DNA from 2 places in the Nonomuraea sp. AD125B genome. Region 1 is predicted to be linked to the other one. Evidence: riboswitches for the same ligand, from Rfam matches in the RefSeq annotation. Region 1 holds a riboswitch; the other holds the start of a gene.
The links. Region 1 has a riboswitch for glycine ahead of gcvP (aminomethyl-transferring glycine dehydrogenase). Riboswitches for the same ligand answer to the same signal wherever they lie in the genome.

Region 1 (6,105 bases):
CTGATGACGGCGTGCCGCCCGTGGACCATGATGTCCTCATGTACCACGAACGTTCCCTCCGTGAGGACCTCCAGGCCACGCTCGACGCCCGCCGCGACCTCGGCCCCGACTACGAGAAGGCGCTCGTGGAGTCCTTCGCGGACCGCCTCGACGCGACGATCGCCGGCCGGGTGCGGGCCGAGCTGGCCGCGCAGGGAGCCGACCCGGCCGCGTACGGCCCCCGCCCCAAGGCCAAGAGCCCGGGCTCGGCGATGGCCCCGATCGTGCTGGGCTCGCTCGGCATCGGCGTCCCGCTGACCGCGATCGCGGCCGGCCAGGCGGGCCTGCTGGGGCTCGCCATCGCCTGGATCGCCATCGTCGTCATCAACGTGGCCGCCGCCTCGGCCATCATGCGCCGCAGCTGACCCCCGGTCAGGACCCGCGCTCGTAGCGCAGGCGCACCTCGGTGGCCAGCGCCTCGTCGGCGTGCCCCAGCCCGTACGACCACACCTGGTCGGCGTCCTCGGTCCGCCCGCGCAGCGGCAGCGTACGGGCCAGCAGCTCGATGGCCAGGGCGCTGGTCGGGACGTCGGCCCCGCTCTCCACGGCCTCGGCGAACTCGGCGCAGGCCAGCTCCAGGTGCGCGATGCCGAGCCGCACCCGCAGCCCCGGCACCTCGGACTCGGGGGCGATGCCCAGGGCCTCGATGAGCACGTCGGCGGCCGCCCCCGGCTCGCCGTGCTCCAGCAGCAGGTCGGCGAGCTCCCGCGCGGCCAGCGCCGCCACCTGCTCGTCGCCGGCCGCCGCGCCCGACGACGTGGCCTCGCGCAGCTCCTTCTCGGCCTCGCCCAGGGTCTCGGCCAGGCGGGCCAGCGCCAGGTGGGCGTGCGGCAGGTAGGCGGGGGTGCCGACGCCCAGCACGGCCTGCCAGGCGGCTCTGGCCTGCTCGGTGCGCCCCTCGCGTTCGAAGCCCTGCGCCAGGTGGCAGGCGGCCTGGGCGGCGTACTCGGGGTGGTTGGTGGCCAGCGCGGTGCGGGCGGCCGCGCGGGCCGCCTCGACGTCGCCGCGCTCCTCCAGCACCACGGCGAGCCCGACGGCGGCCTGCGCGCGGTCGGGCTCGTCGGGGTCGGCGACGAGCCGGCGCAGGATCGCCGCCGCGCCGTCGAGATCGCCGCCCTCGGCGAGCCTGCGGGCGGTGTCGAGGGGCGGGGTCTCCAGCTCCGATGACGTCAAGAGAGCTCCTTACGGCGCCGCTTGGCCTGGGTCGCACCGAAGCCTAACCACTTCCGGCGATCATGTCTGCTCACTTGACGATGCCGGACTGGTTTCCCGCCCCGCGATCGGCTCAGTCCTCGTACGCCTCCAGCGGAGGGCACGAGCAGACCAGGTTGCGGTCGCCGTAGGCCTGGTCGATGCGGCGCACCGGCACCCAGTACTTGTTCTCGCGCAGCGACGCCACCGGGTAGGCGGCCTCGCTGCGGCTGTAGGGGTGCGGCCACTCGTCGGCGGTGACCGACTCGGCCGTGTGCGGGGCGTTGCGCAGCGGGTTGTCGGCCGGGTCGTACGCCCCCGACGCCACCTTGGCGATCTCCTCGCGGATGGCGATCATGGCGTCGGCGAACCGGTCGAGCTCGCCGAGGTCCTCGCTCTCGGTGGGCTCGATCATGAGCGTCCCGGCCACCGGGAACGACATGGTCGGCGCGTGGAAGCCGTAGTCGATGAGGCGCTTGGCCACGTCGTCCACGGTGACGCCGGTCTCCTTGGTGATCTGCCGCAGGTCGACGATGCACTCGTGCGCGACCAGCCCGCCGCGCCCGGTGTAGAGCACCGGGTAGTGCGGCGCCAGCCGCCTGGCCAGGTAGTTGGCCGACAGGATGGCCTGCTCGGTGGCGGCGGTGAGGCCGTCGGCGCCCATCATCCTGATGTAGGCCCACGAGATCGGCAGGATGCCCGCCGAGCCGTGCGGGGCGGCCGAGACCGGCCCGACCAGGGAGCCGTCCTTCAGCGGGTGGCCGGGCAGGTAGGCGGCCAGGTGGCCGCGGACCGCGACGGGGCCGACGCCGGGGCCGCCGCCGCCGTGCGGGATGCAGAAGGTCTTGTGCAGGTTGAGGTGGGACACGTCGGCCCCGAACTCGCCCGGCTTGGCCAGTCCGACCAGGGCGTTGAGGTTGGCGCCGTCCACGTAGACCTGGCCGCCGGCCTCGTGCACCTTGGCGCAGACCTCGGTGATGCTCTCCTCGTACACGCCGTGGGTGGACGGGTAGGTGACCATGATCGCGGCGAGCGCGTCGCGGTGCTTGGCGATCTTGGCGTCGAGGTCGGCGAGGTCCACGTTGCCGTCGGCGTCGCAGGCGACGACCACGACCCGCATGCCGGCCATGACGGCGCTGGCGGCGTTGGTGCCGTGCGCCGAGGACGGGATGAGGCAGACGTCGCGGCCTTCCTGGCCCTTGTCCCGGTGGTAGGCGCGGATGGCCAGCAGCCCGGCGAACTCGCCCTGCGAGCCGGCGTTGGGCTGCAGGGAGACCGCGTCGTAGCCGGTGACCTCGGCGAGCCAGCGCTCCAGCGTGCCGATCAGCTCCAGGTAGCCCTCGGCCTGCTCGACCGGCGCGTACGGGTGCACGCCCGCGAACTCCGGCCAGGTGATGGGCTCCATCTCGGTGCTGGCGTTGAGCTTCATCGTGCAGGAGCCGAGCGGGATCATCGACCGGTCGAGCGCGATGTCCTTGTCCTGGAGCCGGCGCAGGTAGCGCAGCATCGCGGTCTCGGAGCGGTGGCTGTGGAAGACCGGGTGGGTGAGGTAGCCGGACTCGCGCAGCAGCTCGGCGGGCAGCGCGTCGGCGGTGGCCTCGACGTCGGCGTCCCGCTCGGGCACGCCGAACGCGGCCTGCACGGCGCGCAGCTCGGCCGTGCCGGTCTTCTCGTCGCAGGCGACCGAGACGTGGTCGTCGTCGGCCCGCCACAGGTTGACGCCGCGCTCGGCGGCGGCGGCGACCACCTCGGAGGCCCGGCCGGGCACCCGGACGAGCACGGTGTCGAAGAACGCCTCGTGCACGACCTCCAGCCCGCTCGCGCGCAGGCTCTCGGCGAGGGCGGCGGCGTGCCGGTGGGCGCGCAGCGCGATGCGGCGCAGGCCCTCGGGGCCGTGGTAGACGGCGTACATGCCGGCGATGACGGCCAGCAGCACCTGCGCGGTGCAGATGTTGCTGGTGGCCTTCTCGCGGCGGATGTGCTGCTCGCGGGTCTGCAGGGCGAGCCGGTAGGCGGGGTCGCCGTCGGCGTCCACGGACACGCCGACCAGGCGGCCGGGGAGCTGGCGCTGCAGGCCCTCGCGGACGGACATGTAGGCGGCGTGCGGCCCGCCGAAGCCGAGCGGCACGCCGAAGCGCTGGGAGGAGCCGATCGCGATGTCGGCGCCGAGCTCGCCCGGCGCGGCCACGAGGGTGAGCGCGAGCAGGTCGGCGGCGGCCACGACGAGCGCCCCGGCCTCGTGCGCGGCGTCGGCCACGGCGCGGAAGTCGCGCAGCCGCCCGGAGGCGCCCGGGTACTGGACGAGCACGCCGAAGCACTCGGGCAGCTCACCGCCGTCGAGCGGGTGCTCGACGAGCTCGATGCCGAGCGGCTCGGCGCGGGTGGCGAGCACCCGCTTGGTCTGCGGCAGGGCGTCGGCGTCGACCACGAACACGTGGCTCTTGGAGCGGCCGGCGCGCCGGGCGAGAGTCATGGCCTCGGCGGCCGCGGTGGCCTCGTCCAGCAGGGACGCGCCGGCGACGGGCAGGCCGGTCAGGTCGGAGACGACCGTCTGGAAGTTGAGCAGCGCCTCCAGCCGCCCCTGCGAGATCTCCGGCTGGTACGGCGTGTACGCGGTGTACCAGCCCGGGTTCTCCAGCAGGTTGCGGCGGATGACCGCGGGCGTGATCGTGTCGTGGTAACCGAGGCCGATCATGGAGGTGAGCACCCGGTTGCGGCCGGCCAGGGCGCGCAGCTCGGCGATCGCCTCGCTCTCGCTGACGGCGGCGGGCAGCGTGAGCCGGTCCTTGGCCCGGATGGCCTCGGGGACCGCCACGGCCACCAGGTCGGCGACGGACTCGAAGCCGACGGCCTCCAGCATGCGCTGCTGGTCGGCCTCGGACGGGCCGATGTGGCGGCCGGCGAACGGCGGCTCGGACAGGGACGTCGGCGCGGACGGCGGCGGGGACGCCGGCAGGGACTCTGACAGGGCGGTCATGGACGGTGCCTCCCGAGGCTTATGGAGACCGGCGCCGGGGCGCGGGCGGATGCCGGATCTCCCCCTCTGTCAGCGCGGGCGTCACCGCGACCTGAGAGCTTCGCCTCGCGAGGAGGCTTGCACCGTCGGTGAGGCGCGCCTGGCGGGCGTGCCTGCTTTCCAGAGTTGCCTCACCCGAGCGGTACCGGTTGCCTGAGAGATTCCGGGGAGGGTTGCTCCTTCGGCGCCCCGGGACCAGGCGGTGCCGGGGACTCTCCCGCACGGGGTCGTCAGCCTTACCCGTCCTAGGGTACTACTCCGGACGTTACGGGCGAATTACTACCCTAGCCGTCGGGCACGGCGGCGCTGGGCGAGCTCGTCAGCGGGGTGGTCGGCCGGGACGTTGTCCTCGACCGCCGCGCGTTCCCCCGGCAGCTCCGCGAGGCTTCCCTCGACCTCACGCCAGACCCGGCCGAGCGCGATGCCGAACACGCCCTGGCCGCCCTGGAGGAGGTCTATCACCTCGTCGGCCGAGGTGCACTCGTAGACGCTGACGCCGTCGCTCATGAGCGTGATCTGCGCGAGGTCGGCGACCCCGCGGTTGCGCAGGTGCTGCACGGCCGTGCGGATCTGCTGCAGCGACACCCCGGTGTCGAGGAGCCGCTTGACGACCTTGAGCACCAGGATGTCGCGGAAGCTGTAGAGCCGCTGGGAGCCCGAGCCGTGCGCGGCGCGGATGGTCGGCTCCACCAGGCCCGTACGCGCCCAGTAGTCGAGCTGCCTGTAGGTGATGCCGGCCGCCGCGCAGGCGGTGGGCCCGCGGTAACCGATGTCGTCCGGCAGTGCCGCCGGACGCTCGTCGAAGAGCAGCCCCTGCTCCCCGGCACGCTGCCGCGCGTCCTCGCGCCGCACCGGATCTTCCTGGCCGGCCGTCTTTCCCTCGCCGCTGCTGACCGCCACGCGGACCTCCGGCTTTCTCTCATCCCGCGGCCCGATCTGGGGGTTCATATAGGGCGACCGCGGGTTTCACTTGCACCGTAGGACCGTCACCATGCTCAGTCAACGATCCGGCTCGGCGCGTCGTGAAGCGTAAATGCACCGAAATACCTACCCCGCCCTGCCGAAGTCCTCGGGAGTGATCGTGTCAAGGAACTCCCTGAACTTCTCCACCTCGTCCTCCTGGTCGTCCGGGATGACCACGCCGGCCTCCTGGACCACCTCCTCGCTGGCGAAGATGCGCGCTCCGGTGCGCAGGGCGAGCGCGATGGAGTCGGACGGGCGCGCGCTCACCTCGACGCCGTTGGAGAACACCAGGTCGGCGAAGAAGATGCCGTCGCGCAGCGCGACGATGTTGACCGCACGCAGGCCGACGCCCAGCGCGCTCAGCACGTCGCGGAACAGGTCGTGGGTGAGCGGCCGCGGCGGAGGCTCCTCCGCCTGGGCGAGGGCGATGGCCGTCGCCTCGGTCATCCCGATCCAGATAGGAAGGAACCGCTCCCCGTGTGCCTCCTTGAGCAAGACGATCGGTTGATTTGTGGGCATTTCGACTCTTACGCCCACGACCTCCATCTGCAACACGGGCTGCTCCGTATTCCTGACCGGTGACCCGGCACAGCTCTTGGTTCGTCGCTTCTGCTGACTGGCTACTTCATTTCAACGTAACACCCGGAAGGCCCCGATTGCTCCCCGGCCACCATCCGGGGTCTCCTCACCGCCCCAGGACCGAACGTACCCCTGTGCGGACCAACGACGCGTGCAGGTCGAGCAGGAGGTTGGACAGCTCCCGCGCGGTCTCCTCGGCCTCGCCGATGGCGCCCGGGGCGCGGCGTTTCAGCACCGGCGCGACGCTCTGCTCGACCAGGCCGCACTCGCGCTCGGCGGCGGCCTTGACCGCGCGCAGGTGCCGGGCGCCGAGACCG
Region 2 (6,105 bases), on a different contig from region 1:
TACGCGAACAACGCGCGGGTGGAGCTGGCCGCCTACGACGCGGCGGTGACCGACTGGGAGCTGTTCCGCGGTTTCGAACGGATGTGAGCATGAAGATCGTCAATCCGGCGACGGAGGACGTCATCACCGACGTCGAGTTCGCCGACGCGGCCGAGGTCGACCGGGCCGTGGAGCGTGCCAGGAAGGCGTACCCGTCCTGGCGCGCGGTGGCACCCGGCGACCGGGCGCGGCTGCTGCGGCGCTTCGCCGACCTGGTGGGCGAGCACGCCGAGGAACTGGCCAGGCTGGAGGTGGACAACGCCGGGCACACCATCGGCAACGCCCGCTGGGAGGCCGGCGCGGTCCGCGACGTGCTGCACTTCTACGCCGCCGCGCCCGAGCGCAACCACGGCAGGCAGATCCCGGTGCCCGGCGGCGTGGACGTCACCTTCCAGGAGCCGCTGGGCGTGGTGGGCGTGATCGTGCCGTGGAACTTCCCCATGCTCATCCTGTCGTGGGGCGTGGCCCCCGCGCTGGCCGCGGGCAACACCGTCGTCGTCAAGCCCGCGGAGCAGACCCCGCTGACCGCGCTGCGGCTGGCCGAGCTGGCCCTGGCGGCGGGCCTCCCCGAGGGGGTGCTCCAGGTGCTGCCTGGGGCAGGGGAGGTCGCGGGGGCCCGGCTGGTGGAGCACCCGCACGTCGCCAAGATCGTGTTCACCGGCTCGACCGAGGTCGGCAAGGAGATCGCGGCCAAGGCGGCGGCCCAGGTCAAGCGGGTGACGCTGGAGCTGGGCGGCAAGTCGGCGAACATCGTCTTCGCCGACGCCGACCTCGCCAAAGCGGCCGCGGCGGCGCCGTACGCGGTGTTCGACAACGCCGGCCAGGACTGCTGCGCCCGCTCCCGGCTGCTGGTGCAGGCCGAGGTGTACGACGAGTTCATGGCGCTGCTCGCCCCCGCCGTACGCGCCGTCCGGGTCGGCGACCCGCTCGACGAGGCCACCGAGATGGGCCCGCTGATCAGCGCCGAGCACCGGGAACGGGTCCGCGGGTTCGTCTCCGACCCCTGGCTCCAGGGCGAGTGCCCGGCGGGCAAGGGCTACTGGTTCCCCGCCACCGTGCTGACGCCCGAGGTGACCGATCCCGCGTTCACCGAGGAGATCTTCGGTCCCGTCGTGTCGGTGGCCCGCTTCACGGACGAGGCCGACGCGATCCGCGTCGCCAACGACACGCCGTACGGGCTGAGCGGCTCGATCTGGACCCGCGACGTCGGGCGGGCGCTGCGCGTGGCGCGCGCGGTCGAGTCGGGCGCGCTGTCGGTCAACTCGAACTCGTCGGTCCGCTACTGGACCCCGTTCGGCGGTTTCAAGCAGTCCGGCCTCGGCCGGGAGCTCGGCCCGGACGCCCTCGCGGCGTTCACCGAGACCAAGAACGTCTTCATCTCCTGGGAGTGAGCAAGTGCAGCGGTTGCAGGATCGGGTCGCCGTCATCACCGGCGCGGGCAGCGGCATCGGGCTCGCCACGGCCCGCAGGTTCGCCGAGGAGGGGGCGCGGGTCGTCTGCGTGGACATCGACGCGGCGGCGGGCGTCAAGGCCGCGGACGAGGTCGGCGGCCTGTTCGTCGAGGCGGACGTGACCCGCGAGGACGACGTCGAGCGGGTGTTCGCCACGGCGCACGAGACCTACGGCAGTGTGGACGTCGCCTTCAACAACGCCGGCATCTCGCCGCCCGACGACGACTCCATCCTGGAGACCGGGCTCGACGCCTGGCGCCGGGTCCAGGAGGTCAACCTCACCAGCGTCTACCTGTGCTGCAAGCACGCGATCCCGTACATGCGGCGGCAGGGCAAGGGCTCGATCATCAACACCGCGTCGTTCGTGGCCGTGATGGGCTCGGCGACCTCGCAGATCTCCTACACCGCCTCCAAGGGCGGGGTGCTGGCGATGTCGCGGGAGCTCGGCGTGCAGTTCGCCCGCGAGGGCATCAGGGTCAACGCGCTCTGCCCCGGACCGGTGAACACGCCGCTGCTCCAGGAGCTGTTCGCCAAGGACCCGGAGCGGGCGCAGCGGCGGCTGGTGCACGTGCCGCTCGGGCGCTTCGCCGAGGCGTCGGAGATCGCGGCGGCCGTCGCCTTCCTGGCCAGTGACGACTCCTCCTTCATCACGGCCAGCCAGTTCCTGGTGGACGGCGGCATCAGCGGCGCCTACGTGACGCCGCTCTAGGGGGTCCGTCGTGCGTCGCCCGTTGATCGGGATCACCTCCTACGTGGAGCCCGCCACGTTCACGGTCTGGACGGACGTGACCGTGGCGCTGCTGCCGTACCTGTACGTCGAGCAGGTCGTGCGGGCCGGCGGCCAGCCCGTCGTGCTGCCGCCGGCCGGCGAGCCCGCCGGGGCGCTGCGCGGTCTCGACGGGCTCGTCCTGGCCGGCGGCGGCGACATCGACCCGGCCAGGTACGGCGCCCGGCCGCACGAGCGCACCGGCTACGTCCGCGCCTTCCGCGACGAGGCGGAGTTCGCGCTGCTGGCGGGGGCGCTGGACGCCGGGCTGCCGTACCTGGGGGTCTGCCGTGGCCTTCAGGTGCTCAACGTGGCTCTCGGCGGCACCCTCCACCAGCACCTGCCGGACGTGGCGGGGCACACGGGGCACGCGCCGGGGCCGGGCGTGTTCGGCCATCTGCCGGTGACGCCGGTGCCCGGCAGCCGCCTGGCCAAGGCGCTCGGGACGGAGCCGGTGACGGTCCCGCACTACCACCACCAGGCCGTGGACCGGCTCGCCCCCGGCCTGACCGTGACCGCGACCGCCGAGGACGGCACGGTCGAGGCGGTGGAGCTGGAGGGGGCGGCGTTCGCGATGGCCGTGCAGTGGCATCCGGAGGAGGCCGAGGACGGCGCGCTGTTCGAGGCGCTGGTCGCGGCCTGCTGAGACCCGTAGGCGACAAATGCCCCATACCCCCACTAGGCTGGCGGACATCACCGTCGACACCGTGCGGGAGAGCACTCTGACAGCCGGTCAGGGTCCCTGAAGGAGCAAGCCCTCCCCGCGAACCTCTCAAGGCAAAGGACCGCACGGACGAGGTGGCCTCTGGAAAGCAGGCTCTTGGCCTCGCCGAAGGTGAAAGTCCGGCAAAAATCGGGCGAAGCTCTCAGGCATCGATGACAGAGGGGGAGGATGCTGGCATCCACTCCTGTCCTGAGGTGCGACACATGTCCCGACCGACACCGCTACGCGACGTCCACGAGAGCCTGGGCGCCACCCTCACCGACTTCGCCGGCTGGCTCATGCCCCTCCGGTACGGCAGAGAGTCCGCCGAGCACCAGGCCGTGCGCGAGGCGGCCGGGCTGTTCGACCTCTCCCACATGGGCGAGATCTTCGTGACCGGCCCGCAGGCCGCCGAGGCGCTGGACTACGCGCTGGTCGGCCACCTGTCCGCGCTCGCCACCGGCCGGGCCAGGTACACCATGATCGTCGACGAGCGGGGCGGGGTGCTCGACGACCTCATCGTCTACCGGCTCGGTGACGAGGAGTTCATGGTCGTCGCCAACGCCTCGAACTACCAGAAGGTCGCCCAGGAGCTCCAGGAGCGGGCCAAGGCGTACGACGCGGCGGTCGAGGACCGCTCCGACCGCTACGCGCTCATCGCCGTCCAGGGCCCCCGCGCGCAGGAGATCCTGGCCACGCTGACCGACGCCGACCTCGCCGGGCTCAAGTACTACGCCGGCCTGCCCGGCCTGGTCGACGGCCGCGAGGCACTGATCGCCCGCACCGGCTACACCGGCGAGGACGGCTTCGAGCTCTTCGTCGCCAACCAGGACGCCGTGCCGCTCTGGAACGCGCTCACCGCCGCCGGGGAGCCGTACGGGCTCGCGCCCGCGGGCCTGTCCGCCCGTGACACGCTCCGGCTGGAGGCCGGCATGCCGCTGTACGGCAACGAGCTCGGCGCGGAGCTGACCCCGTTCGACGCGGGACTGGGCAGAGTGGTGAAATTCGACAAGCCCGGCGATTTCGTCGGACGAGCGGCGCTGGAGGCGGTCAAGGACGACCAGCCGGGACGCCGCCTCGTCGGCCTGGTCGCGCGGGGCCGCCGGGTGCCGCGGCACGGCTACCCGGTGACGCAGGACGGCGCCGTCGTCGGCGAGGTCACCAGCGGCGCGCCTTCCCACACCCTGGGCAAGCCCATCGCGATGGCCTACGTCGACACCGGCGCGAGTGAAGGCCTGGCAGTGGACATCCGGGGCAGCCAAGAACCCGTGGACCTCGTAGAGCTGCCCTTTTACAGGAGGAAGAAGTGAGCAACATCCCTGACGAGCTGAGCTACACCAAGGAACACGAGTGGGTGGCCGGGCTGGACGACGGCCTGACCGTCACCGTGGGCATCACCGAGTTCGCCGTCGAGGCCCTGGGTGAGGTCGTCTACGTGCAGCTCCCCGAGGTCGGCGCGAGCGTCGCGGCCGGCGACTCGATCGGCGAGGTGGAGTCCACCAAGTCCGTCAGCGAGATCTACTCGCCCGTGGGCGGCGAGGTGGTCGAGGTCAACCAGAACGTGGCCGACACCCCGGCCCTGGTGAACAGCGACCCCTACGGGGAAGGGTGGATGTTCCGGGTACGCATCGAGGGCGAGCCCGAGGACCTGCTTTCTGCCGAGGAGTACACCGCCCTCACCTCCGGCGAGTCCTGATTTCCCCGCCGGGGCCCCGCCCGGGCCCCGGCTTCCGTCCCATGAAGGGCGCACATCAATGGCGATCAGCGTCTTCGACCTCTTCAAGATCGGCATCGGGCCCTCCAGCTCGCACACGGGCGGCCCGATGGCGGCCGCGCACAAGTTCGCCCGGGGCCTGCACGAGGACGGCCTGCTGGAGCGGGTGGCCCGCGTCGAGGCCATCCTGTACGGCTCGCTCGGCCTGACCGGCAAGGGCCACGGCAGCGACAAGGCCGTCCTGCTGGGCCTGTCCGGGGAGAAGCCGGAGCTGGTGGACGTCGACACCGTCGACGAGCGCCTGGCCGCCATGCGCGCCTCCGGCACCGTCCATCTCTACGGCCGCCGCGAGATCCCGTTCGTCGTGGGCGAGGACCTCGTCTTCGAACGCAAGATCTCCCTCCCCGAGCACCCCAACGGCATGCGCTTCACCGCCTACGACGCGGACGGCGGAACCGTGCGGGAGAAGGTCTACTTCTCGGTCGGCGGCGGCTTCGTCGTGGACGAGAACGCCACCGGCGCCGACCGCATCAAGCCCGACGACACCGTGCTGCCCTACCCGTTCACCACGGGCGAGGAGCTGCTCAAGCACTGCTCCAACACCGGCCTGTCGATCTCCGCGCTGATGATGGAGAACGAGAAGGCGTTCGGCCGCACCGAGGAGGAGATCCGCGCGGGCGTGCTCAACCTGTGGCGGGTCATGCAGGAGTGCGTGCGCAGAGGCATCTCCCGCGAGGGCGTGCTGCCCGGCGGGCTCAAGGTCAAGCGCCGCGCCAACCAGCTCCACCGCCGCCTCCAGGCCGAGTCGCCCGAGAAGGACCCGCTCCAGGCGATGGACTGGGTGACGCTGTTCGCGCTGGCGGTCAACGAGGAGAACGCCGCCGGGGGCCGCATCGTCACCGCCCCCACCAACGGCGCGGCCGGCATCATCCCGGCCGTGCTCACCTACTACACCCGCTTCGTCCCGCAGGCCGACGACGAGGGCGTGATCCGCTTCCTGCTGACGGCCGCCGCGATCGGCGTGCTGTTCAAGGAGAACGCCTCCATCTCCGGGGCCGAGGTCGGCTGCCAGGGCGAGGTGGGCTCGGCCTGCTCGATGGCCTCCGCGGGGCTGACCGAGGTCATGGGCGGCACGCCGGAGCAGGTGGAGAACGCCGCCGAGATCGGCATCGAGCACAACCTGGGCCTCACCTGCGACCCGATCGGCGGCCTCGTGCAGATCCCGTGCATCGAGCGCAACGCCGTCGCCTCCAACAAGGCCATCACCGCGGCCCGCATCGCCCTGCGCGGCGACGGCCGCCACTACGTGGCCCTGGACAAGGCCATCAAGACCATGCGCGACACCGGCCGCGACATGCTCGACAAGTACAAGGAGACCTCCCGCGGCGGCCTCGCCGTCAACGTCATCGAGTGCTGACGACCTCTGAGTGGT

Region 2: another riboswitch for glycine. It lies ahead of gcvT (glycine cleavage system aminomethyltransferase GcvT); the one in region 1 lies ahead of gcvP (aminomethyl-transferring glycine dehydrogenase).

The regions. Positions count from the first base shown of each region.
Region 1 is NZ_JBGLOU010000018.1:166,541-172,645, reverse strand. It holds gene ACBR40_RS38375 (hypothetical protein) at 39-404, shown strand; gene ACBR40_RS38370 (tetratricopeptide repeat protein) at 412-1,212, opposite strand; gene gcvP (aminomethyl-transferring glycine dehydrogenase) at 1,325-4,207, opposite strand; glycine riboswitch at 4,377-4,476, opposite strand; gene ACBR40_RS38360 (MerR family transcriptional regulator) at 4,526-5,146, opposite strand; gene ACBR40_RS38355 (bifunctional nuclease family protein) at 5,294-5,764, opposite strand; gene ACBR40_RS38350 (MerR family transcriptional regulator) at 5,895-6,105, opposite strand, start outside.
Region 2 is NZ_JBGLOU010000008.1:341,611-347,715, reverse strand. It holds gene ACBR40_RS23235 (glutamine synthetase family protein) at 1-87, shown strand, start outside; gene ACBR40_RS23230 (aldehyde dehydrogenase) at 90-1,430, shown strand; gene ACBR40_RS23225 (3-oxoacyl-ACP reductase) at 1,435-2,199, shown strand; gene ACBR40_RS23220 (gamma-glutamyl-gamma-aminobutyrate hydrolase family protein) at 2,210-2,902, shown strand; glycine riboswitch at 2,957-3,054, shown strand; gene gcvT (glycine cleavage system aminomethyltransferase GcvT) at 3,184-4,269, shown strand; gene gcvH (glycine cleavage system protein GcvH) at 4,266-4,655, shown strand; gene ACBR40_RS23205 (L-serine ammonia-lyase) at 4,714-6,090, shown strand.